2 regions of the Corynebacterium ammoniagenes DSM 20306 genome follow, and region 2 is predicted to be linked to the other one. Evidence: predicted binding sites of a transcription regulator. Region 2 holds the regulator's gene; the other holds the start of a gene.

Region 1 (15,876 bases), 700 kb from region 2:
CCGCGGTATCTGGCCATCGTGGTTATCCTCGTTGCCGTTTATGCGCTATTTCGCAAGACCTCGCTGCGCATCGCAAGCTATGTGCCCGCAGCGTTTGTACTCGCGCAGGCTACAACCACGGTGTTAAAACACACCATCAACCGCGAGCGCCCACCCGTCGCCGCGCAGCTGGTAGAAACGCATGACCCGTCGTTTCCCTCTGGGCATTCTTCCGCGGCGTTTGCCATTGCCGCCGCGCTTGTCATCTTGTTGTGGACGAAGCAGTGGCAGCCCCGGCATCCAGGGATGGTGGGGGTCGGGGTGGTGGTAGTGGCATCGATAAGCGCTGCATTACGGCTTTATCTCAAAGTGCATTGGCTAAGCGATGTCCTTGCTGGATCCGCAATCGGGATAGCGGCGGCGATAATCGTGTGGATGGTTTACCGCGCAAGGCCGCGGGTGCGTTAAACTAACGGGCGTGACTCAACCTGCAACAACTCCGCGCCCAGTCCTCGTGGTGGATTTTGGCGCCCAGTACGCACAGCTGATTGCTCGTCGCGTACGTGAGGCGTCGATTTACTCCGAGGTAGTTCCACATTCTGCCAGCGTTGAAGAGATCAAGGCCAAAAACCCGGCGGCTTTGATTCTCTCCGGTGGCCCATCGTCGGTTTATGCCGACGGTGCGCCGCAGCTGAAGCCCGAGCTGCTGGAGCTGGGTGTTCCGGTCTTTGGTATTTGCTACGGCTTCCAGGCGATGAACCACGCTTTGGGCGGCCGCGTTGCGCAAACCGGCGACCGTGAATACGGCCGTACCGAAATTACCCACACCGGTGGTGTGTTGCATGAGGGCTTGGAAGAAAACCACAAGGTGTGGATGTCGCACGGTGACGCCGTGGCGGAGGCGCCTGCGGGCTTTACCGTGACTGCTTCCTCGGCCGGTGCCCCAGTTGCGGCGATGGAATGCGTGGACAAGCAGATGGCGGGCGTGCAGTATCACCCCGAGGTTATGCACTCTCCGCATGGCCAGGAAGTGCTCACGCGCTTTCTCACCGAGGTGGCAGGTTTGGAGCAAAGTTGGACATCGGCCAATATTGCCCAGCAGCTTATCGATGACGTCCGCGAGCAAATCGGCCCTGAAGGCCGCGCTATTTGTGGTCTGTCCGGCGGCGTGGACTCTGCGGTTGCTGCTGCGTTGGTGCAGCGCGCCATTGGTGACCGTTTGACCTGTGTTTTCGTCGACCATGGTCTGCTGCGTGCGGGTGAGCGCGAGCAGGTCGAAAAAGACTTTGTGGCCTCGACCGGTGCGAAGCTAATTACGGCGCATGAAGCGGATGCTTTCTTGGCCAAGCTGTCCGGCGTGATTGACCCGGAGGCTAAGCGCAAGGCGATTGGTGCGGAGTTCATCCGCTCTTTTGAGCGCGCTGTAGCGCAAGCTTTGGAAGAATCCCCTGAAGGTTCCACCGTTGATTTCTTGGTCCAGGGCACCTTGTACCCCGACGTGGTGGAATCCGGTGGCGGCGACGGCACCGCGAATATTAAATCCCACCACAATGTCGGCGGATTGCCTGATGATGTGGAATTTGAATTGGTCGAGCCACTGCGCTTGCTGTTTAAGGACGAAGTCCGCGCTGTCGGCCGCGAGCTGGGATTGCCAGAAGAAATTGTTGCTCGTCAGCCTTTCCCGGGCCCTGGTTTGGGTATTCGCATTATCGGTGAGGTCACCCAGGAACGCCTGGATACCTTGCGCGAAGCAGATTTGATTGCGCGCACGGAGCTCACCGCTGCTGGTTTAGACAACGAGATTTGGCAGTGCCCTGTTGTGCTGCTTGCCGATGTCCGCTCCGTCGGCGTCCAAGGCGACGGCCGCACCTACGGCCACCCAATCGTGCTGCGTCCGGTTTCTTCCGAAGACGCCATGACCGCCGACTGGACCCGCATTCCTTATGAGGTGCTGGAGAAAATTTCCACGCGTATTACCAACGAGGTCAACGATGTTAACCGAGTGGTTTTGGACGTGACGTCCAAGCCACCAGGAACCATCGAGTGGGAGTAGAACTCTAGAAGCTTCGCTTCTTTACGTGTTCTATTGCGCGAAAACGGCACAACGAAGCTCCAGCTCAGTTTTTAAACTGGCTGGGGCTTCTTGCGTAGGTGCAGCTTATTTGATGAGGTGCATTGCTCCCATGCTGCTGAGTTGGTGTGTGTTGCCCAGTAGTTTTCCGCCTGGGGTGATGAGGCGGACTTGGCCGCGGTGTCGTTGTATTCGTCCGCGTCTTCGTTTTGTCGGATCATCGTCGTTGACGCCATTGTGATAACGGCACAACATCGTCAGATTCGACGGTGAGGTGTGGCCGCCATTTTTGTGGGCGTCGATGTGGTGTACCTGGCACCTATCAGCAGGCACGTTGCAATCAGGCCACGGGCAGACCAGGTTTTCCGCGGTCGCCATAATCCGCTGTTTCAACGATGCAAACCGCGCCTCGTAGAGATTGACGGGGCCAGCAGTCGGGTGAAATAGTCCAGCGTAGAGGTTCTCACCCAGTGCTCCGGCAAGCGCGGCGTTGATAAGTTCTGCCCCGGTCATGGTGGTGCCATCAGAAAGTCCCACGATGACGTCGTCTCCAGAACCGCATGATACTTTCGCGAAATCATCCAGCCCAATAGCAATCACGGTGCGGTATTCGGGGCGTAGTACTCCGCCGCTGCCGTCGACTCGTTTCCAGAACGCTTCCAGCAGTGCCGTGGAGCGGGGTTGGTCAGAGGTGTCGGTGGCATCGAGGGTCTTTTCAAAATCCGTAATGCGCCGTTGGGTGTCGGTCACGCTGATGGTGCGCATGCCGCCTACCGCGCGGCCGATGCGCACCCCGGGTTCTTTTGGTGTCTCGCCGACTTCTTCTTTGACGCGTTGTGCGCCATAGGCATCGGCTTCTTCGAAGCTGCCTTGATGCGCGATGAGTTCGGCGCGCAGTTTCCACGCAGCACCACGCTTCTTCAGCTTCTTGGCGTGCTTGTTTACCATTAACAAATGCTCCACGCTTAATTCGCGCTGCTCGGCCAGGGCGACCGACTCGCGTTGCAGGCGTGGGGAGTCGGCGGGGCCGAAGAGGACATCGGCAAGCGCGGCGTACTGCTTGGCCGTCGAAAGCGCGATGCCGGAGCTGGCCACATCGTACGGCGAGCGCTCGGCGATGGCTCGCAGCAGCCCGATGCCGTGGCTGTTGAGGAGCACGAATGCTTGGAATATGTCCATGCCTTCGACGTTAAACGGCTAGGCACGACGGGCGCGAGGGAAGCATCGACAAGCTGTGGATAACCGTGCTGACACGTCACCGAATGCGGCAAGTTATCCACAGATCTGCCACCGAGAAAGAATGTTGAGCCTTGGGGTTAGTGGTCGGCGCCTGCGAGAGCTTTGTCCGCTTCTTGCTGCATGAAGCCGTAATCGATGGTGGTGGCGCCTATTCCGCTGTCGAGGTTAATGGTCAGCTTTGCGTCCTTATCGGTGATATCCACGCAGTTGCTTTGACCAATGCCGGAGTCACAGTGGAGGTTGACTGGGACATCGGTGGGCAAATCGAGATTGATTGTCCCGATACCGCCATCGATGGTGACAACGCGGTCTGTTTCAAGATTGTCTAGGCCCTGCGTGTTCGACAGGTCCAAGCTGAAGGTGCCAATGCCCCTGTCGTAGTAGTCGGGGATGTCTGCAGCATTCGCTGGAGCATTAGATACCGTGCCCCATTCGGAAGTCTCCCAGCTGGTGTTGCCTGCTACGGCTCCGAAGGCCAGCATGATGCCACCGATAATCAGCCCCCACACGGCGATAACTGAGACGATGATGCCCAGAACGCGGCCCCAGCGACGCTTTTTCTTTTCCTTTTTCGGCGGGGTGTCAGCGACAGGTTCTGGATCTGGCAGGTGCCAGGTATCGGGTGCCGCCGCCAATGGATCCCAGGAGGGTGGGGTGGTGCGGCCTTGGGGGAAGGGGTAGCCATCGACAGGCTCGAACATCGACAAGTCGATGTGCTCGTCCTCTGTGACTGGTTGCGGTGTGGCAAGCAAACCTGCGGGCGCGTTCGGACGGCGTTTGTGCAGTAGATACCACCCGCCGATGCCCACGATAATTGGCAAGAGCATGGTCAATGCGTTGGGGGAGAAGAGCATCGGGAGGAAAAACCCTACGATGAAAATGACAAAGAGCGTGATGCCTAAGCTTTTTTCTGAGGTGGACTTGCCTTCCGAATTTTTAGGCAGGTCCTTGTTCTCTCCGAAGGCGTCCTCAATGGGTGAGGTGGTTTTGGAATAGCGCGGCATGATCATCCAGGCCAAAAGGTACAGGGCGATGGAACCGCCCCAGCAAAAGGCGGTGACCACAAAGATGGTGCGAACCAAAATGGGATCAATTTGGTAGCGAACGGCGATGCCTTCGGCCACGCCGGCGATTTTGCCGCCACCACCTTGGTCGGAAGGCAAGCGTACTGGGCGGGATGCCCACATTTCTTTGAATTGCTGCTTGACATCGTCGAAGCTGGTCTTGGAACCATCGTGGTGCGACGATCCTTCGTGCTGTGGGCCGGCAGGTTTGGAAGTTTCTGAACGCATCTCCTTGAAAGCAGATGAGATGCTTTCTTTGGCTTCGGTAAAAGCGTTGGTGACTGAGTTGGAGTTATCAGAAAGACTGGATGGTTTCTTGTACGGATTGGATTGAGATGATGCTCCGTTGTTGGCATCTGGGCCGTATGGGGAAGGCTCGTGGGAAGTCATGACTTAATTATCGAAGCTCAAGCGGTAAATAACTATCGGGGACTGCCCTGATCTTTTAGTTTCAGGGTTGTCCCCGATACCCTCAGGGCTACCTGCGTGCCACAATAAGGCCATGACCACTCCCGCGCCCTATACAACCGCTGAGCGGCCTGAACCATATCCACGCATGAAACGTGCCTCGGAAGGCAGCGTGGTAGCAGGCGTTGCTTCTGGTGTCTCCGCACACCTGAATGTGGACGTGTTACTCGTCCGCGTGGTGTTTGCCGCCGCTTCGGTGGCCTCCGGAGTGGGGTTATTTGTTTATGCCAGCTTATGGATGCTGGTTAAGACGGGCGATGTTACCCCGGTTACCGGGAATTTCAGCGAGCGCTTTGCCGCCAAGCTTCCGCGCGGTACTAATGGCTTGATTATTGCTTTCGCCATTGTCGCGCCGATTTTGGTTGCGACCATGGGCGTCGGCTTATCCATTTTTGCGCTGCTGCCGTTGATTATTGTGGCCGTTGGTGCCTTTCTTGCGTGGCGCGCATATGACCGTGGTTTAAGTGGTACAACCGGAATTATCAGCGCAGTCTCCGGTGCCGTGCTGGTGTTTGCTGGCATCTTGTTTATGGCGCTGAGCTGGCAAGGCAATGACTCCTTTGGCGCAGCCCTCGTGGCGGTGCTGCTGACCTTGGTGGGAATTGGCGCGCTCGTAGTGCCCTTGGGCGTTCGCATGTGGAACCAGCTAACTGAGCAGCAAGCGGCTAAAGCGGTCTCTGATGAACGCGCGGAGATTGCCTCGCGCCTGCACGATTCGGTGTTGCAGACCCTCGCGCTGATACAAAAGCGTGCCGATGACCCCCAGGAAGTCGCACGCCTTGCCCGCGGCCAAGAACGTGAATTACGTGGCTGGCTGTTTGATTCTGAAGAAAAGACCGCGCAGACGGTCTTCGCAGCCCTTGAAAGTGCCTGCGGTGAGGTCGAAGATCTCTTTGGCATCACCATTCGTCCGGTCACGGTGGGTGAAGACATCGCTTTGACCGAAGATACGAAGTTGACGGTTATGGCTGCGCGCGAGGCGATGGTCAACGCCGGTAAACATGCAGGTGTTGACTCCGTGGATGTGTACGCAGAACATCTGGCGGGCGAGCTGTCCATCTTTGTTCGCGACCGCGGCGACGGCTTTGACTCCGACGCCATTCCCGAAGACCGCCATGGAATTAGAGACTCCATCGTGGAGCGCATGAGCCGCATCGGCGGTAGCGCCAAGATTAAATCCGCGCCCGGCGACGGCACTGAAGTTACGGTGACTATTGAGGGGTAGAAAAATGCATCGACAAGCAAGGCGTTACCTGCGTGGCGCCGTGTAACCTTGTGAACATGGTGAACGTCTTTTTGGTTGATGACCATTCCGTATTTCGTGCTGGTGTGCGCGCCGAATTAGGCAATGCCGAAGACATTTCTATCGTGGGGGATGCGGGCACCGTTGCGGAAGCAACCAGTGGAATTACAAAAACCAACCCAGACGTGGTGCTGTTGGATGTGCACATGCCGGATGGCGGGGGACTGGCGGTGCTCAAACACATTACTAATGCGAACCCCGGCGATGATGGCCCGAAGTTCTTGGCGCTGTCTGTCTCCGATGCGGCGGAAGACGTTATTGCGCTGATTCGTGCTGGTGCGCGCGGATACGTCACGAAGAATATTGCGGGTGCGGAATTAGCGGAAGCCGTTGCCCGCGTGCATAGCGGCGATGCTTATTTCTCCCCGCGCTTGGCGGGATTTGTGCTGGATGCTTTTGCCTCCGGTGAACCTGCACCGGATCCAGCGGGTGGACCGGACTCTGAACCGGAACCGATTTCAGACCCAGTGGTGGATGCGCTCACGCGTCGTGAATTGGAAGTGCTGCGGCTTTTGGCGCGTGGCTATACCTACCGTGAAATCGGCCAAGAGCTGTTTATTTCAATCAAGACGGTGGAAACGCACGCATCGAACATCTTGCGTAAGACGCAGCAGTCGAACCGTTATCAGCTCACGCGCTGGGCGGCGGATAGGGACTTGGATTAGCCTTTTAATAATTGTTAGATTTGGCATATAAAAAGTCCTGTGATCTGCCGTTATGGCAAATATGCTGAAAGTGTATGACCCAGTTTTCTTGCTGTTTTAGGGCTTTCCCCATTCCATCGAAAAGTGTTCGATAAGCCTACCAGCGTTTTCGAACATACAGTTGCAATCTGTCCGGCACGGATTGCATACTGTAACCGTGAATCAAACAAGTGTTCGTCACGGTGGGGTGGATGGATCTGCCGCCGTTGACCTAGAAGGCCTAAGCCGGAGTGGGCGCGTTGCGGCGCTGCGCTCCCGCATGGCGGCGCTTGGTTCGGAACAAACTCCGGAAGTAGCAACAACCCCAGGTGAAGACGCTGTGGAGGTGCCCTCTGAACTGTCCTCTGTGCTGCCCGGCGGCGGTCTCCCGCGCCGGCAAGTGATGTCTTTGTCTAATTCTCCCGCCTTGGCGGTGGAGATTATCTCGCATATTACCGCCGCCGGTGGCCATGTTGCAGTGGTGGGCTGGTCGGAATTACTGCTCGCACAGGTTAGCGAAAAAGGAGATCTCTCGCGCGTTGTTACCATCCCGGACCCAGGGGCGGATCCGTGGAGTATTACCGGCGTCTTGGTCGAAGGCATGGACGTGGTCTTTCACCATGGGCCACCGGTGGAACTGAGCCCCGCTCGCGCGCGGCCGATTCTGGCGCGGGTGCGCGCCGGGCAAGCAGCGCTGGTCACAGTAGATGCCCGCTTGCCGGGCACCGCGCTGAAAATGGATGCCCACGTGGTCCACTATCACGGCATCGGCCGCGGCACAGGGCGAATCCGCGGCGTTGATATCGCGGTGCGCACCGAAGCAAAAGGCTTGCGGCCGATGTCCACGACCATCACGTGCGGGCAGCGTGGGAAGAAGTCGCGTCCGAAGTTGCGGGCAGTATGAGTGGAAACGGTACTCGTATTGCCGCGCTGTGGTTTCCGGATTGGCCGATTCAAGCCGCGCACATTGAAAACCCGGAGCTGAAAGGTCCCATTATTTTAGCGCGGCACCACCGCGTAGAGGTGTGTAATCACAGCGCCCGGGCGGCGGGTGTCAAACGCGGCATGCGGCTGCGGCAAGCACAAGCTATTTGCAGCGAGGCCACAGTGGTAGAAGCTAATGAAGACCGTGATGGGGCATTGTTTGCGGCTATCGCGAGCTCTTTGGATGATGTTGTCTCCTCGGTGGAGGTGCTGCGCTCCGGCCTGGTCATCGTGGACGCTGGAGCAGCCCTGCGCTTTCACGGTGAAGGTGCGATGGAAATGCTCATTGACGCTGTCGCGCGCCGCGGCGTGGACTCCACCGTTGGGGTGGCGGATGAGATTGCCACGGCGATTATTGCAGCGCGTGACCAGGAAGCGGGTCACGTGGTCGCGCGCGGGGCGTCGCAAGATTTCTTAGCGATGCAACCTGTGTCTGTTCTTTCGGCGGAAACAGCATTGGGTATTCCGCACGAGTTGGTGCAGCAATTTCAGCAACTGGGGCTGCGGCGGTTGGGGGATCTGGCGAAGTTGCCGTTGAGACAGGTAGTCAACCGCTTTGGACCCGATGGGGCGCGCGTGCACGATATCGCTACTGCGCGGGCTGATAGAAAAGTAGCGCCAGAAGAAGCACGCAGCGATCTATCGGTGGCAGTTTTACCCACCGAACCGATTTCGCGCGTGGACTCCGCGGCCTTTGCCGCGCGTCAGTTGGCGGCGAAATTACATGACAAGCTCGCCGCGGCAGGCGTGGTGTGCTTGCGGTTGAAAATTCGTGCGGAGTTTAACCGCGGCCAAGCACTCGAGCGAGTGTGGCGCACACACGAGGCCTTGAGCGAAGACGCCACCGCAGACCGCGTGCGCTGGCAGCTGGACGGTTGGCTGACCACAGCGCGAGCCACAGACGCTGGAGGTGATGACTGGGAAGCAGAAAACGCAGGCATCATCGAGCTATCCCTGGAGCCTTTGGAGGTCAGCCAGCCGGATTTCATCGGCCAGCTCTGGGGCAGCGGCAGCTCCGATGAGCACGTGAAAAGAGCCATCTCCCGGGTGCAGTCCACACTCGGTACCGATAAGGTTCTACAGCCGTGGGCAGCGGGCGGCCGTGGCGTGTCAGAGCGCGTGGATTTTGTGCCTTATGGCGATGATATTCCGAAAGAGCCCGAAGGAGACTGGCCCGGGCGCATTCCGGCGCCGCTACCGGCACGTCGAGGGGCAGGACCGCAGCACCCAGCGGCACGCATTCGGCTTATCGATGCCGCGGCGAAAGACGTCCACGTCACCGCCGAGGCAGTGCTGTCATCGGTTCCTTATGCGGTGGGCTGGGGCAGAAACCACTACCGCGTCGTCGGTTGGGCTGGGCCTTGGCCAGTTGATACCTTGTGGTGGCAACCATCCCATAGTGAAGAACCGGAGAAACCGCGGCGCGTTGCGCGGCTGCAGTTGGTGGCTAAGGCCGACGATGAGCCTTATGAAAAAGCGTGGCTTTTGCAGTGGGTAGCAGGGCAGTGGCGCGTAGAAGCTACCTATAGCTAAAAACGGCAGTTAGCGGACGATGTCGATGACCACGCGCTTGGGGTTTTCTAGCACCTGCACCGAATAGGGGCGGGTTTCATCCAGGCCAATGAAAAATTGGGAGCGGCCTTCATAGGTACCAGCGCTGAGTACCTCTGTGACAAAGCCGCCTTGGCCGGGAACGGTTTTAATCTCGGGGTCGTCCATGTTGAGCTCGTGCGGATAGACCGTGCCATCAATATTGACGTTTAAGGCAACACGTCCGTTGTATTGAATCAAAGCGCCAGAGCCTTGCTGCATGGGTTTATCCGTGTAATCCACAAACCAGCCCGGATCGCCGTTTCCTTCCAAGTCAAAGACCACGCGCTCAAACCGGTCATGCACACCCAAACGCACATTGGTCACCAGCAGCTGCGCCGGCTTGTTAGGACGGGAGGTTTTCATGGCGGAGTTGGTTTCTCCCAGCGGAGAGATATCTGATTTGCTGGAGGCCGCCATGGTGACTTGGTTCGGATTTTGCGCACCGCAAGCACTAAGAGCCAGGGCTGTTGTGATTAGCAACGCCGGCACAGCGCAGCGGGATTTATTCATGTGAAATACGATAATAGGAATTGCAAAGGATTGCGAACTTTACGGTGGAGATTTTTCTCAAGCATTTTGCGGATCTAGGTAGAGTAAAGCCATGACGGTCTGTTCTGATATTCAAGTGGAGCCGCTGCCCGGCAGCGCCAAGCGCGGCAGCGTATTTGTTTTATTCGAATGGCCTGCAGGTTGGTCGCGGGATATCTTAGACGGAGATACTTTTTCACAGGATTTAACCTCGCGCATTAAGGCCACTCTCAAGCAGGCGGGCAAGGGCACCGAGCTGCAATTAATTCGCCGCCCCGGCCGCGAAGGCCGCGATGTCGGCCAGTTGCACCGGTGTTATTTGGTCTGGGCGGAGCAGGAAACAATGGAGCTTGTCTTATTGCGCGGCCCAGAAGATATCCCTGCGCTGGATTTATCTGGTCCAGGCAAAAACGGCGGGGAAGTGATCACGCAACCGTTGCTGTTGGTGTGTACCCACGGCAAGCGCGATGTCTGCTGCGCGCTGAAAGGCCGGCCCTTGGCGGCGGAGTTAAATGATCACTTTGGCAATTCTTTGGTGTGGGAATCCTCGCACATGAAAGGCCACCGCTTTGCGGCGGTGAGTTTGCTGATGCCCTGGGCCTATTCCTTTGGCCGGTTAAACGCCGAGGCCGGCAAGCAGTTGGTCAATGCAGCATTGACGGGGCAGTATTTCTTCCCGGGCAATCGCGGCAATGGCAAGCTGGCACCAGGGGAACAGGTCGCAGAGCTTGCGGTCGCGCAGCAGCTTATCGATGCCGGCGAGGACCTCCACTACGGCGCCCTATCAGTCGTAGATGCCGATCCGAAGGGCCAAGAACATCGCCCCGTGGCAGTTACCCATGAAGATGGCCGTACTTGGCACGTTGAGTTAAAGAAAAAGGAAGTCTCCGGTGTTATCTCCTCGTGTGGGGATAAACCAAAGACTTCCTCCGTCTGGGTAGCTTCGGAGATCAAGTCTCCTCAGCTACGGTGAAGTGGGACAGCTACGGTGAAGCAATGCAACGCCGTCTTGCCCGTCGATAACGCGCTTAACGCGTTATCGACGCATGATCTTGGCGGAGAGCCAGTTGCCGAAGAACTGCGCTGCCTGGACCAAGACGATGATAATCAGGGTTGCTACCAAAGTAACTTCCCATTCGAAGGCGCGGTAGCCGTAGACAATCGCGAAGTCACCCAGACCACCGCCGCCGACGTAGCCGGCCATCGCGGACATATCGACTACGCCGATAAACAAGAAGGTGTAGCCCAGCACCAGTGGTCCCAGGGCTTCGGGGATGATGACGGTGGTGATGATCTTCCATGGCCCTGCGCCCATCGCGCGGGCGGCTTCAATCACGCCGGGGTCAATGGCGACGAGGTTTTGCTCGACAATACGGGCAACCGCAAAGGTAGCGGCGATAGCCATGACGAACGTCGCCGGGTTGCGGCCAATGGAGGTGCCCATGACGGAAACGGTGATGGGCTGGACAAAGGCCAGCAAAATAATGAACGGAATGGGGCGAATGAAGTTCACCAGCACGTTCAAGATGGTATACACCACGCGGTTTTTCAAAATGCCTGACGGGCGCGTGGTATAGAGCAAGATGCCAATAAACAGCCCCAAGATGCCAGCCACCAGCATGGTGACGATGACCATGATGAGCGTGTCTTGGACCGCGGTAACCAGTGTGCTGCCGAGGCGATCCCAGTCTGCTTGTGCCACAAAGTTAGTGTTCATCGGGTGATCTCCTGGATATCGGTGGTGGCGTTCAGGGTGTCATAGAAATGCTGAATGGCAGCATCGGGGCCGTTGAGACGAACGGTCATCTTGCCAAAGGACTGCTTTTGCAATGTGGTCACGCCACCGTGGACGATGGAGATGCTCACGCCGGCTGCGCGGGCATCGGCAGCCGCGCCGAAAAAGCCGGAGTCTTCTGCCAATTCGACGGTAAACAGGCGGCCATCGTAAGCCAGCAGGTCATCGGCCTCGACTTGGTCGGGAGTATTGCGCAGCGCGGTGGCCACAAAGCTTTGCGCCACGGCGGTCTGCGGGTTCGAGAAGACCTCGTAGATAGAACCTTGCTCTACCACGACACCGTTTTCCATCACCGCAACTTTATCGGCGATGGTGCGAACCACTTCCATCTCGTGGGTAATGACCACAATCGTGATGCCGAATTCTTTATTCACCTCACGCAGCAGGTCGAGGACTTCCCTGGTGGTGGAGGGGTCGAGGGCGGAGGTGGCTTCATCGGCAAGCAAAAGCGTCGGGTTGGTTGCCAACGCACGCGCGATACCCACGCGCTGTTTTTGTCCACCCGAAAGCTGTTCGGGGTAGTTATTGCCGCGGTCGGCCAGACCGACGAATTCCAACAACTCCGCCACGCGCTTTTTACGCTCGGCTTTGCCCATGCCCTGGAGCTTGAGCGGGTATTCAATATTGCCCGCTGCGGTCCGGGAGGTAAAAAGATTGAACTGTTGGAAAATCATGCCGATATTTTTGCGAATCCCGCGCAGTTTCGACTCGGGCATCTTCGCAATATCGGTGCCGTCGAGCAGCACGCTGCCCGAGGTTGGCTGATCTAGTCCATTGATCATGCGCACCAGCGTGGACTTACCGGCGCCGGAGTAGCCGATAATGCCCATGATCTCACCGGGTTCGACGGTGAGGGAGACGTTGTTTAGTGCTTTAATCTCAGCTTTTTTCTGTTTGAAAATTTTTGTGAGATTGCGGAATTCTACCCGCGTTCCAACAGTGCTCATGGCCTTACTCATTTCAGTTGGAAACCCCGTCTAGCGTGATTCGCCGACGGGGTAACGATATGTACTTGGAAAATCTTAGCTGTTGCGCTCAGCTTCTTCGAGACGGTCCAAGATTTCTTGCAACTCTTCTGGCGTGCGCTCGACCTGAACGGACGTGCCCTTGGCATCTTCATCGACAGCAGCCTGTACCTCTGGGGTGTGCCACAACTCTGCCAACTGCTTGATGGTCTCATTGTCTGCGTCTTCAGAACGCACCACGAAAGCATTGATGTAGGGCTCAGCCTCAGGAGAGTTTGGGTCATCCTGGAAGACAGCCAAGTTTGGATCAATGCCCGCGCGGTCGAGGAAGGAGTTGTTGATAATTGCTGGGGTGCCCTCGCCGTATGCGGATGGGGTCTGCGCAGCATCAACTGGGGTGACCTCAACCTTGGACGCTTCAGTGTCAATATCAGCTGGGGTTGGGGTAATCAGCCCCTCTTCCTTCAAGGTAACCAAGTCAGCCTGGACCAAGACGTTGATGGCGCGGCCCTGGTTGGAAGGGTCGTTCGGGATGGCGATATTTTCGCCCTCAATGCCATCGAGGGAGTCGTGATCCTTCCAGAACAGTGCCAAAGGAATAATCTCTGTGGCCACGATTGGGGTGAGATCAGTGTCATTGCCCACGTTGTACTCGGCCAAGAACTTCAAGTGCTGGAAGTTATTGGTATCGAGCTGGCCCTGCTCCAGTGCTTGGTTCGGGGTGGAGTAGTCAGCGAAGTTCTCGATTTGGATATCCAGACCTGCTGCATCGGCCTGCTCTTCGAGCGCGGCCCACGCCTTCTTCGCGGCATCGGTGGTGCCCACGCGGATAGGGCCATCTTGTCCGGCGCCCTCGGCGTCGCCGGAAGAGTCAGAGGAGCATGCAACCAGGCCAGTGGCAGCGATAACGGCTGCCGAGGTTGCGGCTAGTACGCGACGAATCTGCATGTTTAAGACGTCTTTCTGTTAAAAAATGTGCGGGAAACAGGAATTTTTAGTTTATTGCTGGATTGAAAGTAACAACTGCCGAACCGCTTTGTCTATTCGGCCTTTTATTCAGTAGTCGATAAAAAGATGTTTGCCCTGCCCATAACCTGCTTATTTAAGAAATTTACACCTGTTGAATATTAATAGACCGCACTGTTTCTCGCGGCTTTTTGCTAATGGGTGCAGTGTATCTGCTGGAAGTGCTCGCACTTTCCAACGATTAGAACAGGAGTTCGCATTGGGTGTAGCATTTTATTTATGAGGTTCAACGGCGGAAGTCAATTGTCGTGGTCTCGGATTGAGAGGATTTTATCCGGTCGGCCGGGGCCGACGCCAGTGCCTGTCTATGATGCGCCGGAAAAGGTTTCCGAGGGTGTGCATCGACAAGCAAAGCGTCGTGCGCAAGTTCCTTTTGCGGAGCTGCATGCTACTTCTTGCTACTCTTTTCTCACCGGCGCATCGGAGCCGGAAGAAATCGTGGAAAGAGCCGTTGAGCTGGGTTTGGAAGCTGTTGCGATTGTAGACCGCGATGGTTTTTATGGCCTGATGAAATTTGCCGAAGCCGCAGCATTGCAGAACCTTCCAACGGTCTATGGCGTGGAGTTATCTTTAGGCGAAAAGCCGACGGGGCTGTTGGCTTTAGCGCGCGGTCCGGAAGGATACCGGCGCCTTTCGCGCCTGGTGGCGCAAGCGCGCATGGTGACGAAAGAAAAAGATGAAGTGCGCTATCCATCGCGTGCGGCAATAGCCGAACAATTAGGCGATGAGTGCGTTATTGTTGCCGGATATGAGTGGGCAGAGGAGATAGATGCGCTCGTAGCGGAGTTCGGTGCGCAAAATGTGGTGCTGGAATACGCAGCAACGTTATCTCCGGAAGATACGGACCATCATGAAATTTTAGATGAGATTCGTGCCCGCCACGGCCTGCGTGCGATTGCCACGGCGCTGCCAGCCGCAGCTAATCGCACCGATGCGCGCCTGGCCGCAGCTAAGCGTGCGCTGGCGCGGCGGGAATCGCTGGAAAAATCTGAACCTGCGCAACACCCCATGGGCGCGCAGTGGCTGCGCTCTGGCCAACAAATGCTCACTCTGATGCCCGACCGCGGTGAAGAAATCGCGTATACCGTCGAACTCGCCCACGAGTTGGCTTTTACCTGGGATGCCTTGGCACCAAACCTGCCGCATTGTGACGTGCCTGAAGGCTTTGATGAGATGAGCTGGTTGCGGGAATTAGTACGCCAGCGCGCCCCGGAGCGCTACCGCGCACACCCGCGGTCGTGGGAGAAGGCGCAGCAGCAGATTGAACATGAGCTCGCGGTGATTGAAAAGCTGGGGTTTCCAGGCTATTTCCTCATCGTTACCGATATCGTGGATTTTTGCGCGCGCAGCAATATCTTGTGCCAAGGGCGTGGTTCGGCAGCAAACTCCGTGGTGTGTTTTGTCTTAGGCATTACTAATGCAGAGCCCATCTCCGCGCAGTTACTCTTTGAGCGTTTCTTATCCCCAGACCGGGATGGCCCGCCGGATATTGACGTAGATATTGAATCGGGCCGGCGCGAAGAAGTCATTCAGTATGTCTATAGCTTCTATGGCCGCGACCGCGCAGCGCAGGTAGCTAACGTGATTACCTATCGCCGCAAGGGTGCGCTGCGCGATGCCGCACGTGCCTTGGGCTATCCCCAAGGTGCCGGGGATGCGTGGTCGAAAGGGATTGCCGAACCCCCAGAGGATGTCTCTGAGCTGGCAGAGAAATTTCGCGGGCAACCGCGGCATCTAGGCATTCACTCCGGCGGCATGGTTTTATGTGATCGCCCGATTGCGGATGTGGTGCCCATGGAGTGGGCACGCATGGAAGACCGCTCGGTGCTGCAGTGGGATAAAGATGATTGTGCCGCCGCTGGTTTGGTGAAGTTCGACCTTTTGGGCCTAGGCATGCTGGAAGCTATTCACCACATGGTGGATTTGGTCAAAGAAACCCGCGGCAAGACCATTAACCTGTGGGAATTAGATCTCGCGGACCCGGGAGTCTATGCCATGTTATCGCGCGCTGATGCCGTCGGCGTGTTCCAAGTCGAATCCCGCGCGCAGCTAGCCACGCTGCCTCGGCTCAAGCCGCGCCGCTTTTTCGACCTAGTGGTTGAAGTTGCCTTGATTCGCCCCGGACCTATCCAGGGCGGATCGGTGCACCCGTATTTGCGGCGGCGCAATGGGGAAGAA
Region 2 (15,876 bases):
AATAATGTTGATTGTTGCCCGAATATGTCCGGTTGTCAATGATATCCTTTGGTTATTCTGGGGAATATACTTTCCGCAACCATTGATAACTTCACACCTCTAATCCGTAACACTGTTTCGCTCAGCGCAAGCATGAACACTGGCGCAAAGAGCGCACAAGACAAGGGAGAAGACACACCATGTCAAAGTCCATTAACGGTACAGGCGTTGTCGCCGGCGTCGCCTATGCTCCGGCAGTGTGGGTACGTCCCCGCCCTGACATGCCCCAACCCGGTGCCTCGATTGCTGAAGATGCACGCGATAGCGAGTTTGAGCGCTTTCAACAAGCAGCTGAGGTCGTAGCTGGCCGCTTGCAGGAGCGCGCTGCCGAGGCTGATGGACACGCCAAGGAAGTCCTCGACGCCACCGCAGGCATGGTCAAAGACCGTGGTTGGCATAAGGCAGTAAAAAAGAACATCGCCGGAGGCCATAATGCGGAATATGCCGTAGTCGGTGCTACCGATAAATTTGTGGCGATGTTTGAATCCGCGGGCGGGGTCATGGCAGAGCGCACCACTGACTTGCGCGATGTGCGTGACCGCGTGATCGCAGAATTGCGCGGGGAAGAAGAGCCCGGCCTGCCGCATATTGACGGCGAGGCAATTTTGCTTGCCGATGACCTGGCACCTGCCGATACCGCCACCTTGGACACGACCCACGTCAAAGCCTTGGTGACAGAACTTGGCGGGCCAACTAGTCACACGGCTATTATCGCTCGCCAGCTGGATATTCCTTGTATCGTCGCTGCGGGCAAATCACTGCGCGAGATTGACTCGTCGACTGTCATTTTTGTCGATGGCGCCCTTGGCACTATCACTACCGGCGCCGATGAGACCGAGGCACGGCAGGCCGTTGCCGATTACAAGGTCCGTGCAGAAAAAATCGCACAGTGGACCGGCCCAGCGCACACCAAAGACGGCCACGCCATCCAAGTCCTGGCCAATGTTGCCGATGGCAATGCCGCGCGCTTAGCCGCCCAATCCCAAGCAGAAGGCATTGGCCTATATCGCACCGAGTTGTCTTTCCTTTCGGCCAATTCTGAACCCTCGGTTGATGAGCAGGCGAAAGTCTACGGCAAGGTCTTTGATGCGTTCCCTGATTCCAAAGTTGTGGTGCGCACGCTCGATGCCGGCTCGGATAAGCCGATTTCCTATGCCACGTTGGACGATGAAGAAAACCCGGCGCTTGGGGTGCGTGGTCTGCGCATCGCCCGCGATAATGAATCCTTGCTTACGCGTCAATTAGATGCGATTGCGCAAGCAGCATCTCAACGCAGCGATGATGCCCAAACCTGGGTCATGGCTCCCATGGTTGCGACCTCAACGGAAGCGCAGTGGTTTGCTGAGCTGTGCCGCGAGCGTGGCTTAGTACCAGGTGCGATGGTGGAAGTACCGGCGGCAGCATTGATGGCAGATACCATCATGCCGCACCTAGACTTTGTCTCCATTGGTACTAACGACCTGACCCAGTACACGATGGCTGCAGACCGCCTGTCTCCGCAGCTGGCTTACCTGACTGACCCTTGGCAGCCGGCCGTCCTGCGTCTTATCCAGCACACCTGCATTGGCGGGGCAGATAACAATGTCCCCGTCGGCGTTTGCGGTGAGGCAGCAGCAGATCCTCTGCTGGCCTGCGTTCTAGTCGGCCTCGGCGTGAATTCTCTTTCCGCTGCATCGACGGCAATTGCCGGTGTTGGTGCGCAGCTAGCCGAGGTCACCCTAGAGCAATGCCAAGAGATGGCGGAAGCCGCTATCTACTCCCCAGGAGCGCCAGAAGCACGCACGGCAGTGCGCGCGCTGTTGGATGGCTACAACTCCTAAACTCAACACAAAAAGGGCTGACCCGCGAATTTCGGGGTCAGCCCTTTTTCTTAACTGCGGGTGACGTCATCGACGACAACGACGTCGATTTCACGCTCGCGCAGCGAATTCAAAAATAGCTCCGAAGCTCCACTATCGGTGATGACCACATCGACTTCCGAAATGGGCGCGAAGCTAACGAGATAATCCGTGCCGAGCTTGGAAGAATCGCACAAGACCACAACCTTGTGCGCGTTGGTGACAAACGCCGATTTAATCGCTGCTTCCTGAGCATCAGCGGTCGACAACCCGTGATCAAGGGTGAGGGCATTGGTGCCGATGAAGGCAACATCGGCGCGCAACAATGCCATTGTGCGCAGTGCAGTGTCACCAACGACAGCCTGCGTGATGGCGCGGACGGTACCGCCCAGCAATTGGACATACTGGATTCCACTATTGGCCAGTGACAGGGCAATCGGCAAGCTATTAGACACAATAGATAGCTGGTGGGCAGTGGGGGTTTGCCCGATTAGATCTGCAACCGCGCTGGTGGTTGTTCCCGCATCCAAAAAGATGCTGCCGTGTCCTTGGGGCAGAAAATCCATGGCAGCCCGAGCGATCGCCATTTTGGCTGTGGTTGCCGAACGCAGCCGTGAATCAAGGGTCAACTCTGAGGTCTGGAAAGACTGTGAGGCAACGGCGCCGCCGTGCACGCGGTGCACGACACCCTCGCGGTCAAGAACAGCTAGGTCACGGCGGATAGTTTCCGCGGTGACGTCGAAACGCTCAGAGAGCTCGGTGACATTAACTCGGCCTTCGACCGCAGTCATTGAAGCAATTTGTCGGCGTCGCTCCTCGGCGTACATACGGCATCCCTTTCCCCGTGGGTCTAAGTTAAAAATATAGGCCACACCCAAAACCTGGTGCTGTGCTTCCGAATACAAAATTACGGATGAACAAAAATGTGGATTTCTGTCCTATTTGAGCTGTGTTTCCTCCAGAATGCCATGAAATTCAGAACTAAACACAGATTGTGTCTGACCACCCCGGGTAAGTCGCGCCTGTTGGCCTGTGAAGACGCGGACATTAACAACGGTCAGGGCATTGAAAGCGGACAAACCAATGTGGGAATACCTGCGGATCAGAATTTCTCGCTGCTACCCATTCGGGGGGATGAAATCGGTAGTATCCCACAACTCGACGCATAGAAAAAGACCGTATCCTCACCGAGTGGGAGGATACGGTCGACAGCGCGGGGCTTCGTTAAATCTTGCGAATGACCGAGACAACCTTGCCCATAATCGTGGCATTATCACCAGGAATTGGCGCGAACGCCTCGTTGTGCGGAAGCAACCAGATGCCACTGGAATCTTGGTGGAATTCCTTCACGGTTGCTTCTTCATTGTCGAGAAGAGCTGCCACGAAGTCACCGGATTCGGCGGTCGGCTGGGAGCGGATGATGACCCAGTCACCGTCCAAAATAGCGGCATCCTTCATGGATTCACCAACAACCTTGAGCATGTACAACTCGCCCTTGCCCACGATCTCATCAGGAAGAGGGTAGTAGGCATCAACATTTTCTTCCGCGGTAATCGGCGCACCGGCTGCGATGCGGCCGACGACTGGAATATAGTTCACCCCAGACGCGGTCTCTGGCAGCGCATCTTCCTCAGTGGAGGCTGCGGCAGCCTTGCGGCCGGGCTTTGGATCATCGTCCATCGCAAATTGACGAAGGTCTACAGCGCGCGGCTTATTGGGATCGCGGCGAAGGAATCCTTTTTGCTCCAGCTGATTGAGCTGATATGCAACAGACGACGTGGACTGAAGCCCGACAGCATCGCCGATTTCGCGAATGCTTGGCGGATAGCCACGTAGGACGACTGCATCTTTGATGACTTCTAAAATCCGACGTTGCCGAGGGGTCAACTCAGAAATATCGGGGCGGGGAGTGACTCCACGAGGCTTGGCCATTTTAAACTCCTTGGCTTTCTAAGCCCGCCCTAAACATCGGGCTCAGCGGCTTAGTTGGATTGGACGTAGTTCAGTGGGTAGCGGGCTTTCGGCGACAGGATTCAACCTATTTATGCGATATTCCATTTGTATCACGTTTTGCACCCATGTTCGACTATTTCGGCCGTCGTGTGGACAACCTTTCGAATACCTGTTATAAATCGAACATAGAAAATCAATCGAACAGTTGCGCGAATGGCTAATTCTGGTGTCTAGGAAGATAGATAGTGTCGTTTGCGTAATCGAAAGGACAACACGATGGCTATTGCACTTAATCGCGGAAACGTTAATTCAGCACGATCTTCATCAGCTACCTCTACGCATGTACGTCGGGTTCCCTCCGCATCCGTATGGGAACCCGCCATGCGGGAGCCGCGTGTCAATCATGTTCGCACTCTTGAGGCAAGCACTAGAACACTACAGCGAACCACGGTCGAACACGACATTCGTTCCCGAGAATCGCGTCCGCGCGAAACTGCGGGACAATGGGAAAGTGTTCGAAGTAATCTAGCTCTCGGCGCTGTGTTCGGAGCGGCAGCGATTTTGGGTACTCTTTTTGCAGGTATCAGCGCCCCAGATGAGCCAGCTTCGCCTACCACGAGCATTAGTAGTCAGCCGGTCGCGGGCGACGTGCAAGCGCGTTAAAGGCTTGGCAAACCGCTATATCCCATGGATCCGCAAGCCTACGCAGCACCGCTGATTACATGCTTAGGCGGTCCATTGTGGTTTGCATGTGGGCAGTAGACTAGTTCTAGTATTCAAACGCCTCACATGGTGAGCTAGTGTCAGCAATTCTACGTAAGGACGCTCGTTGTTCTGCCCATTTTGTCATCATGAACAATCCCGTGTCATCGATTCTCGCGTCATCGATGCAGGTTCTTCAATTCGCCGGCGCCGTGAGTGCGCGTCATGCCGGGGTCGCTTCACCACCATTGAAAAAGCCATCCTTTTGGTGGTCAAGCGTAATGGCTTAGCGGAGCCGTTTAGCCGCGATAAGCTCATCCGGGGCGTGCGACGCGCGTGCCAAGGACGGGACGTCAGCGATGATTCTCTCAAGCGTCTGGCTCAAGAAGTAGAAGAGCGCGTGCGCAGCCACGGCAGCTCACAAGTCAACGCCAATGAAATTGGCCTGGCCATCTTGGACCCACTGCGGGACCTTGATGAAGTGGCTTATCTACGCTTTGCATCGGTCTATAAATCTTTCGACAGCGCTGACGACTTTGAGTCTGAAATTCGACTCATGCGACGCCGCGAACGCGACGTCTAAGTCTCATGTCAAGGCAGTGGGCTAGTTAAAGCTTGTCCACCGCCTTTTGTATGCGTCGCAGAGAGACAGCATGAGCGGTTCCAAGACGCTGGGCAAACAGGGAAACGCGAAGCTCTTGAATCATCCACCGGATAGCTTTCACCTCGCGTGATTTCACGCGCCCCGCCGGAAGGTTGCGCAACTTGTTGTCGAGGTAGGCCTTGGCATTTTCCACCTCAGCTTGGCGGTCTGCATCCTTATCAGGATCAACGCCCATTTCTTCCAAGCGGATACTCATCGCCTGCAGATAGCGGGGCAAATGGCGCAGGTGTTCAATCCCATGAACCGTAATTGCATGCTTGGGCAGCAAGAACTCCAGCTGCTTGCGCATGTCATCAATAGCCGGCCCAGTCCACTTCTTGAGTTCATCAGCAACACGAGCGTACTGCACCAAAGCAGGTGCCAAGGCCACCACGGATTGCCGCACACGCCCTGGAACCTTCGGCTTAACCTGTTCTTTGAGCGCCGTAAATTCCTCAGGAGTACGCACAGGTCCGCCGGATTCCATCATCACGTCACGGATTGCCGCGACGCGGGCATCGTTGACTAAAGCGTCTGCGCCATAGTTATCAATGGCAACGCGTTGCTGCAACGGTAGCCCCTTGATCATCTGGGTGGTGTTGACCGTGATCTCACGCATCAGCAAGGTCAGCGTCGTAGTAATCATTGCCGAGTCAGCCGCCGCCTTGGTGGCGTGGACCTTGACCTCAATACCCTCAGGCGTTGCTACGAGCGCCGGATAGGCCACGACCTCATGGCCGTCAACGACGGTCGCGACTTCTTCGTCGATGCTTCCAAGGGTATCTTCTGTCCACTCGGAGACTGCTGCAGATTCTTTCGCTCGTCCAAGTTGTGACATGGAAGAACTAATCGATCCCGCTTGGCGTTTGACCAACTGTGCCAAGGCACGGTCAGAGTCGATGACTTGGCCCTTCTTATTGACCGCAGCAAAGTTGAACTTCAAATGCGCAGGCAAAGCTTCTGGCCGGAAATCGGAAGCTGAGATGCCAGAGCCGCCTAATTCTCTTAAGACATCGGAAAGTTGCTGGACCAAGCTGCCTTGATAAGGAATCAGCTTATCCAACGCCCGGCTGGCAAACTCAGGAACTGGAACCACGGAGCGTCGCAAAGCCTTCGGCAAAGTACGCATTAGTTCTGTAACCAGCTCTTCACGAAGACCCGGCACCAACCAGTCAAAGCCGTCATTGTCGAGACCAGCCAGCAAAGGAACCGGAACCATGATGGTTACGCCATCCATCGGATCTCCCGGCTCAAAACGGTAGGTCAGCTCATAATCAATGGAACCTTGCTTCCAATGATCTGGAAAAGCATCTTCTGTAACCGTGGAGTCATCATTGAGGAGTGCTTCTGGGTCGAAGTCCAACAGCGTGGGATTTTTCTGGCGTTCCTTCTTCCACCAGGAATCGAAATATCGTCCAGTTGTGACCTTGGCAGGAAGGCGTTTGTCGTAAAAATCAAACAGCGTATCTTCATCGACCACGATGCCGCGACGACGTGCCTTCTCTTCGTACTGACTGGCGTCTTCTAGCTTCTTGACGTTTTCGTGAAAGAAGTGATGATGCGTATTCCAATTTCCACCGATAAGCGCTTCACGAATGAACATATCGCGTGCAGCAACGGGATCGATGCGGTGATAAGGCACCGTCCGGTCAGCAACGACCGTGACGCCATACAAGGTTGAACGCTGGGTGGCCATTGCAGCTGCGCGCTTTGAGGACCACGTGGGCTCCGAGTAATTGTGGCGCAGCAAATCGCCTGCGAGGGCTTCGACCCACGCCGGTTCAATCTTGGCGACATCGCGTGCCCAGAGCCGAGATGTTTCGACCAGCTCAGCGGCCATGATGAATTCCGGCGGTTTCTTAGCTAGAGCAGAACCAGGGAAGATGAGGAATTTCGTGTTCCGAGCACCATAAAATTCCTTGGAATTGCCGTCACGGGCGCCGATATTCGACAACAGCCCAGAAAGCAGTGATTGGTGAATATTGTCGTCGTGGCGCTTGGTCTCCGTAGCAGTCCAGCCCAATTGCTTGGCAACACTTTGCAATTGGCGAACGAGATCAAACCACTCGCGGATTCGCATGTAGTGCAGGAATTCCTTCTTCATGCGCTTGCGGAACGCGTTGCCCGACATTTCGCCGCGAGAGTCTTGGATGTAATCCCACAGCTTGAGCATGGACAGAAAATCTGAGGTCTTGTCCTTAAACCGTGCGTGGGCCTGATCTGCTTGGGCTTGGAACTCAAGCGGACGCTCGCGGACGTCTTGAATAGTCATTGCCGAGACGATAACCATCACATCGCTTAAAACCCCGAGCTTTTGAGACTCTACCAGCATGCGAGCCATGCGCGGATCAACGGGGATTCGCGCCAAATCCCGGCCGATAGAGGTCAGCTTGGGCAGTCCTGCTTCCTCGGTATCTTCTAATGCGGAAAGCTCATGCAGCAGCATAAGGCCATCGCGAATGGCTTTGGTCTCTGGGGGTTGAACGAACGGGAACTCCTCAATTGCGCCCAAGCGAAGCGAGACCATCTGCAAGATGACGCTGGCCAAGTTGGTGCGCAAGATCTCCGGATCAGTAAATTCCGGACGAGACTCGAAGTCTTCTTCGGAGTAGAGGCGAATCGCAATACCATCTGCCACACGACCACAGCGTCCGGAGCGCTGATTAGCCGAAGCTTGTGAAATCGGCTCAATGGGCAGGCGCTGAACTTTAGTGCGAGTGGAGTAGCGAGAGATTCGTGCCGTACCGGTATCGATCACATAGTGAATACCAGGGACGGTCAAGGATGTTTCCGCAATATTGGTTGCTAGAACGATGCGGCGACCGGAATGCGGGCTAAAGACGCGGTGCTGTTCTTGATTAGAAAGCCGACCAAAGAGGGGAGTAACTTCCACCCCGCGCCAGTGACGGGCTTCAATTGCCTCCATGGCATCGCGGATATCGCGCTCTCCTGGAAAGAAGCACAGAATATCGCCATTGCCTTCTTTCATAAGCTCGGCGATTGCTTCACATAAGCCATCGAGTGGATCTTGATCGACTAATTTTCCATCGACTTCAAACTGCAATGGGCGATATCGAATTTCGACGGGAAAGGTTCGTCCGGAAACCTCAATGATGGGGGCAGGTTTGCCGTCCTGGTCCGCGAAGTGCTCCGCAAAACGTTCGGGATCGATCGTTGCCGAGGTGATGATGACTTTTAGATCTGGGCGGCGGGGGAGAAGACGCTTTAAATAGCCCAAAAGGAAGTCGATATTGAGCGAACGCTCGTGGGCCTCATCGATGATGATCGTGTCATAGGCATTAAGGAAGCGGTCTCTTTGCATTTCTGCCAGCAAGATACCGTCGGTCATCAACTTCACCGCGGTGGTGTTGGTAACACGGTCATCGAAACGAATGGCATAGCCGACAGACTCTCCCAAGTCTTGCCCTAATTCATCCGCGATGCGCTCCGCCACGGTGCGAGCTGCCAGTCGGCGTGGCTGGGTATGGCCAATTAGCCCGCGGCGCCCACGGCCGAGTTCCAAACAAATCTTCGGAATCTGCGTGGTTTTACCCGAACCGGTTTCACCAGCGATAATGACGACCTGGTTATTCGCAATCGCGTCGGCAATGTCGTCTTTGCGTTCACTAACCGGTAAAGCTGCAGGATATTCCAAGGTGGGCACGTGGGCATCGATAAGCTCAATGCGCTGTGCTGCCTTGTCGATATCTGCGCTAATGGCTGAAAGCGCTTTCGGGGCGCGTGCTTTAGAGAGGCGACGGCGAAAAGACCGTTCTTCAGTCAGTGAAACGTGCGCTAGACGCTCATATAATTCTCGACGCGTCGGCGCACTGGGGGAACTATCGCGGTGTGAGTTACTCATGGCTAGTGGAAAATGATACCCGTTATCCATGCCTTTCCCCAGTTATTACGACATGAGAACAATCCGCCGAAAATGCCTATGCGAAATCGCAGGGTGTGTATTGACACGGTAACGTGATTAGAGGCGTATTTAGAGCACTCAAGGCGTAAATTCTCGTGCAGAGATGAGCCGATGATTGGAGAAGGAGAGAGATTTGAGCACTCCATACAATGGTAGCAACGACGGCTACGGAGATAATGAAAACGACGGATTCGGGAACTTGCCGCGCTACGGTTCCACCGATCACCCCGAAGACCAGCCGGGATACGGCAGGTCAGACCAACCTTATTCTTCCGGCTACGACTCTGCCTATGGCTCGCAGGGCTACAGCGGTGCGCAATTCGGTGGCCCGGGCTACTCGGAACAGCCGTATTACGGCGCAAATCCCCACGACAACCTCGTAGCAACCAATGGCAAGCTGCAGATTTTTAACGCCATCGGATTCGGTTTCAAGCGCACATTTTCCAATGCCAAGCTGTGGCTGTTGGGCTCTGTCGCTTTTATTGCCTTTACGATGGTCCTGGGCGCAATCGCAGGTGCATTGACCGGCTCTGGTTCAGAACCTTCTCAGGTCGGTCCGGATATCACCGGCAACTTCTTAAGCCTGATTTCACTATTGCTCATGCCATTTATCTACCGTTTGGCGACCAAAGAAGTAGATTCGCGTGCTACCGGGTGGTCTACGATCGGCAAAGACGTTCACTATTGGCCGACTATTGCCATCACCATTATTTTGTGGCTGATTGGCCTGGTCTTTTCATTCATTTTCGTCGATCAAGCCCTCAACGGGCTCTTAGCTGATCTGGACAGTGCGGCTACCAATGACACCGCAGAAATGGAAGCTTTAGCGGCGGAGATGGGCAGCTTCTTCGGACTTATTTCTCTGTTGATGCTTGCTACGTTGTTCTTAACCCCGCTGTACCAGCTCATGGTGTGGTACGCCGCCGACGGTCGCGGGGGCATTGGGCAGGCAATTGTCCAAGGATTTAAAGCTGGCGCGTCCAACTACCTGCGCCTAGTGGGCTTCAATATCGTCGTCAGCATCATCATGATGTTCGTCATTATTGTGACACTTGGTCTCGGAACTATTATCGCCTTGCCGATGTACCTGTTGGCGCAAGCCCATGCCTACCGACAAATTGCTGGTGGGCCGGTCCCAGACGACAGCGTTAAGAACGCTTAAAGCACCGTGTGGTGGTGGAACCGGGCTTATCCGACCTTCTGTTCCACCACATTGCGGGAGCGAGCTACTGCAGCCTCATAAGCTTGCACGACGAGCTCTCCGAAGTGCCTAAACTCTTCACCGCGTGCTGCTGAAGCACGGAAGACCAAACCGATCTCTCGCTCGGCGATGACATCATCGCGGAATGTCGCCAGGCTGAGTTTGTCATTGGTGTACTCGGTGGCAATGGCTGATTCCGGCAGGAGAGTCGAGCCTAACCCGCCGAGCACCAATTGGATAATGGTGGTCAGCGAGGACGCACGGGTAATCGAATTCGTGGCATCGGCCGGGTTTAAATCAGCGCGACGGCACAGATCCATGATCTGATCGCGTAAGCAATGACCGTCATCGAGAAGCAAAAGCTCCAAGTCTTTAATCTGCGACAAGGTCACGTCCGTATCGCCGGCCAAAGGATGACCCTCGGGCAAGACAATGGAAAAGCGCTCACGATAAAGTGGTACTGATACCAGCCCAGAACCTTCTGCTGGCAGCGCAATGACTGCCATGTCTAGCTGGCCATCACGCAACTTCTGAGTCAGGTGCGTTGTTTGTTCTTCAACAATCCTGGGCTCCAGGCCCGGAAACTGCGTCTTAATATCAGTTAAGATCTGTGGCAAAATATATGGTGCCACCGTGGGGATCATGCCGATGGTTAAAGGACCTGCGAGCTCACCATGGGCGCCGCGCGCGTGGGTGAGAAAGATATCTGCCGCTTCCAACGTGGCTTTCGCATAAGGCAAAAGGCGCTCTCCAGCAGAAGTTACGATGACTTTCCGCGTGGAGCGTTCAATTAACTGAATTTCGAGACCTTGCTCGAGCGCCACCAACGCTTGGGAAAGGGAAGGTTGGGATATTCTCAACTTTTGAGCGGCTGTACCGAAATGCTTATTCTCCGCAATTGTCACGAAGGTTCGCAGCTGCGCCAGGGTAGGACGGTACTCTTTATCGAACATGCCTATAACTCTACACGAACCGATTGTGAAAACTATAAATCGCCCTGCTATTGATAACCATTTCAACTAGATGCAGGTGAAGTGGCTATCAGAGACGGTTAAAGTTACGACTGGCACACATAAGACCCAGTGGGAAATAGTGAATCTGCCGCAATATTATAGGTAGCTAATCCTAAACAATAGATAGCAGGTTGGCGTTATGACATTGCATAACTTGAAGCAATTGATTCCGGCTTACGCCAAGGACCAAGTGCGCAATCTCGACATGCTTATTTCTTCCACAGTGTTGACTGACCAGCAAAAATGGGGATGTTTTCTCGTTGCCGCAGCCACGTCATCGAATGACGACTTGCTCAAATACATTGATGCGGAAGCGAAGGAGCATTTAACCGCGGATGCCAAAAGCGTTGCTTTAGCGTGTGCTACCGCGATGACCCTGAATAACTACGGCTTTAGGGCCAAGCACTGGTTAGGCCAGGACTTTGACGTCGTACGGTTCGGGCTGCGTAATACAGTGTCTTTAAAGCCCGGTGTTAGCCAAGCGGACTACGAGCTGTGGGCCATTGCTGTCTCCACCGTCAATGGGTGTGAGCAGTGCTTGCAAGCCCACTTTCGGGAAGGCCAAGTACACGGGCTGGAACCTGCACAGATTTGGCAAGCTGTCCAGATTGCTGCGGTTACCCAGTCCATCGCACACACGCTGCGCGTGCACGGTGTACTAGGGCAGCAGGACGGCGGCTTTTAGGAATCAATGCGCAAGCTGGAGAGGCGAACCTCTCCGGCTTCATCCGAGGCGTCTAAATCAACGGTGGCCACGAATTGGTACCCGTGGTCGCCTTCGGGATCCTTGATAATTTGGCGCACTTCCCAGGAACGACCCGAGGTATCGCCGAGTCGGAAGAATTCTTTTCCGCGGGCTTCTGGGCCGGTCTCCATGTCGTCATATTCATCAAAGTAATCATCCAAGTAAGCACCGAAGTCTGGAATATCTTCCAGATAGTCGAGCATCTCTTCTAAACGGTCTTCCTTTTCGAACGCGAAGAGTTGAACGATTCGGAAGAGGTAGTTTCGAACCATGATGGTAAACGCCCGGCGATTGGAAGTCAGCAACGTTGGGTCTTCCACACCAAAGGCCAGCTCGCGGTCGAGGGTGTCTTGAGAAATTGGGGAGTCTTCCCCGGTCATCTCTGCCCATTCATCGACCAATGACGAGTCGACCTGACGAATTAATTCTCCGAGCCACTCGATGACATCGGCTAACTCATCAGTCATGTATTCATCTGGGATGGATTGACGCAACGTGCGCCAGGCATCAGTGAGATAGCGCAGAATAACACCTTCGGACCGAGCCAGACCGTAGGTGGCAACGAGGTCAGAGAATGTCATCGCATTTTCCAGCATGTCGCGTACAACGGACTTTGGCGACAGTTCAAACTCTTTTACCCACGGATTAGATTCTGCGAAGGTGTCATAGCTTTGCTCTAACAGCTCTTCCAGCGGCTTCGGCCAGGTGACGTCTTCAACAATGGCCATGCGCTCGGTGTAGTCCACGCCTTCGGCCTTTAGCGCCGCAATCTCTTCGCCTCGCCGTTGTGATTGCTGTGCCTGTAATACTTGGCGGGGGTCATCCAGAATGGATTCAAATACGGAGATGACATCCAAATAAAACGTGGGCGATTCTTTATCCAACAAAGACAGCGCGGCCAGCGCGAACGGGGACAGTGGTTGGTTCAAAGCAAAATCCCGTGGCAATTCGCGCACGAGGTGGTAGGGACGGCCGTAGATATCCAGCCCCTTGGTGGAACGCTGCACCAGCCCAGCATTAAGCAACCCTCGGAAGAGATCGAGAGCAGTGAGGATATGTTTGTTTTGTTGCGTACGAGTGTCATGGTTCGTGCGCAGCAGATGCTTCATGTGCTCATATCCATCACCGTGGCGCGCGAGCACGTTCAGCAGCATCGAGTTAGACACGCGAAATTGCGAGGTGAGCTGCTCAGGTTCGGCATGAATGATGCGGTCAAACGTCTTTTCCGACCAAGTAACCGAACCGTCGCGAGGAGCCTTCTTTTTAAGTTTCTTCAACTTCGCGGGATCCGAAGAAAGACGCCGGCGTGCCTTGGCGTTTTCGATCTCGTGCTCTGGCGCTTCGACGACCACGGTGCCCTCGGTGTCATAGCCGGCACGACCTGCGCGACCTGCAATCTGGTGGAACTCACGAGATTTCAGAATTCGTTCACGACGGCCATCATATTTCGCTAACCCGGTCATCAATACGGTGCGAATAGGCACATTGATACCAACACCAAGTGTGTCTGTGCCACAGATGACTTTGAGCAAACCCTTTTGCGCAAGACGCTCTACTAAGCGCCGGTACTTTGGCAGCATGCCGGCATGGTGAACACCAATGCCGCGGCGGACCAATTTTGATAAGTCTTTGCCAAATGTCGTGGTGAAGCGGAAAGTACCAATTTCTTGCGCAATGCGTTGTTTTTCCTCCGGGGTAATAAGCCCGGATAACGAGGTCAGCGCCTGTGCACGCTCAGAAGCTTCACGCTGGGAGAAATGCACGATATAAATCGGAGCCTTGCCCGAATCTAAAAGCTCCTGGACCGTGTCATGAACCGCCAGGAAAGTATAGGAAAAATCCAGCGGCACAGGGCGGGTAGTACCGCCGACGAAGGTGGTCTCGCGTCCAGTACGGTCCGTGAGGTCCTTTTCCAGCCAGTCCGTGTCACCCAAAGTCGCGGACATCAAAAGAAATTGGGCTTTTGGCAGCTCCAATAGCGGGACTTGCCATGCCCAGCCGCGCTCCGGGTCGGAGTAGTAGTGGAACTCATCCATTACTACTTGGTCGATATTTGCCTCCGCGCCATCGCGCAGCGCAATATTGGCAACAATTTCTGCGGTGGCAGCAATGATAGGTGCCTTGCCATTGACCGTGGCATCACCAGTCATCATGCCCACGTTTTCAGGGCCAAAGATTTCACATAGCGCGAAGAATTTCTCACTGACCAAAGCCTTAATCGGGGCAGTGTAAAAAGAGCGCTGACCGCGTGACATGGCAATAAAGTGCGCGGCATTAGCCACCATGGATTTACCAGAACCCGTTGGCGTAGCCAGGATGACATTATCGCCAGTCAGCAGGGCTAACGATGCTTCCTCCTGAGCTGGGTATAAAGAAATCCCTCGCGAGCTGATCCAAGACACGAATGTGTCCCACACAGCCTCATCAACGAGGGATTCGGGTACTTCTTCCAAGTCAGGCAACATCTGGGAAAGGTTCATCACCCCTCCCAGCCTAGTTACCTTGCTAGCTAGAAGTCATCCTCAGGGTTAGAGTCATCGTGGTCATCTTTATCTTCGTCTAAGAAATCATCGACCGTGTCTAAATCCGCAAGGAAGCGTTGGAACTCCGCACTAATTTCTTCGCCCGTTGGAACATTTTGCTCACCGGGCATGATTGCCTGGGGATGCTCGGTGCGGTAGCGCTCCATGTAGGCGTCATATTGATCTTCCAGTGAGCGAACAACGTGAACGATCTCTTCCGAATCATTCACCTGTTCTTCCAACTGGTTATCGACGCGTTCGATGTCGTGCTCCAAAGACTTCAATGGCAAGGTCAGTCCAGCTGCCTCAGAGACTGCATCGAGCAATTGATGCGTGGCATGAGGGTAGGGGGAGGAAGCAAGGTAGTGCGGAACATGCGCCGTGTATCCTGCGACATTGCGGCCGCGCTGGGCCAGTTCACGCTCAATATAAAACGATGCGGAGCCTGGAACAATCATCTTGGATTCCATGCGAACCATGCGAGAGACAAGCTCTGCTGAGTTGCCATGCGCTGTTACGACCAGAGGACGGGTGTGGGGCACGGGCATTGGTGCGGCATACAAGCAGATGGTGTTTTTGACATCAAAGCGAGTCACCAATTCGGAGACAGCCTTGGTAAAAGACTCCCAGCGCAAATCTGGCTCAGGCCCTGAAAGCAGGAGAAATGGCTTACCCTCAGTATCTTTGAGCACCCGGATATCTAAATCTAATGACTCGACTTCGACCGGCTGGTCAATATCAATGGTGACCGCGGGGCGACGTGAGCGGTAGTCGATGAGCTCATCAGAGTTAAAAGTAGCCAATGGGCGTGATTCCAGAGCAGCCTTGAGGTGATCAGCGCTGGATTCAACCGACAACCCGGCATCAGCATAGCCGTGCATTGCCACCACTAGCGTTGGCCCCTCGTCTACCGGTGGTGCGGGATATTCCAACTCATACATGCGACGTTCGTTATCTTGCATGATAAACCTCCTTTTACTACCACGTTCAACACACTTCATGGATAAAGTATTCCCAGCGCTGATTGGTGCTAACCGCGGTGATTGTCCAACTATTCTAGGCCAAAGCTCACCCAAGGTGTGCCAAGCTGCTGAGAATTCGCGGGCGCGTCTATCAACCTGTGGATAACTGTGATGATATATCAACAAAAGACGCAAGCTATCCACAGAATTGGCCTGTGAGACTTGGTTGCTCTGGTGTACACGCACGATCTTCGCGAGTCTTAAAGCATGACTAACTCTTCGACGCTTCGTACCCCTGGACAACTACTAGCTAATATCCCCGGAATCCTCGGATTC

Evidence for each region. The regulator LexA, encoded in region 2, represses DNA repair genes until DNA is damaged. The targets are predictions, from matches to a motif close to CGAACANNTGTTCG.
Region 1: the regulator LexA is predicted to act here: its motif matches at 13,882-13,895, upstream of CAMM_RS02965 (error-prone DNA polymerase).

Annotation. Positions count from the first base shown of each region.
Region 1 covers NZ_CP009244.1:586,614-602,489, forward strand. Annotated here, with positions in the region: gene CAMM_RS02900 (phosphatase PAP2 family protein) at 1-447, shown strand, start outside; gene guaA (glutamine-hydrolyzing GMP synthase) at 458-2,032, shown strand; gene CAMM_RS02910 (HNH endonuclease signature motif containing protein) at 2,138-3,229, opposite strand; gene CAMM_RS02915 (PspC domain-containing protein) at 3,367-4,743, opposite strand; gene CAMM_RS02920 (ATP-binding protein) at 4,856-6,046, shown strand; gene CAMM_RS02925 (response regulator) at 6,103-6,789, shown strand; gene CAMM_RS02930 (hypothetical protein) at 6,986-7,711, shown strand; gene CAMM_RS02935 (DNA polymerase Y family protein) at 7,708-9,324, shown strand; gene CAMM_RS02940 (AMIN-like domain-containing (lipo)protein) at 9,334-9,894, opposite strand; gene CAMM_RS02945 (sucrase ferredoxin) at 9,986-10,885, shown strand; gene CAMM_RS02950 (methionine ABC transporter permease) at 10,949-11,629, opposite strand; gene CAMM_RS02955 (methionine ABC transporter ATP-binding protein) at 11,626-12,654, opposite strand; gene CAMM_RS02960 (MetQ/NlpA family ABC transporter substrate-binding protein) at 12,730-13,620, opposite strand; gene CAMM_RS02965 (error-prone DNA polymerase) at 13,918-15,876, shown strand, end outside.
Region 2 covers NZ_CP009244.1:1,284,949-1,300,824, forward strand. Annotated here, with positions in the region: gene ptsP (phosphoenolpyruvate--protein phosphotransferase) at 180-1,859, shown strand; gene CAMM_RS05915 (DeoR/GlpR family DNA-binding transcription regulator) at 1,910-2,704, opposite strand; gene lexA (transcriptional repressor LexA) at 3,102-3,809, opposite strand; gene nrdR (transcriptional regulator NrdR) at 4,660-5,115, shown strand; gene hrpA (ATP-dependent RNA helicase HrpA) at 5,141-9,037, opposite strand; gene CAMM_RS05940 (hypothetical protein) at 9,231-10,259, shown strand; gene CAMM_RS05945 (hydrogen peroxide-inducible genes activator) at 10,286-11,251, opposite strand; gene CAMM_RS05950 (carboxymuconolactone decarboxylase family protein) at 11,451-11,996, shown strand; gene CAMM_RS05955 (DEAD/DEAH box helicase) at 11,993-14,536, opposite strand; gene CAMM_RS05960 (PAC2 family protein) at 14,566-15,540, opposite strand; gene CAMM_RS05965 (DUF4192 domain-containing protein) at 15,808-15,876, shown strand, end outside.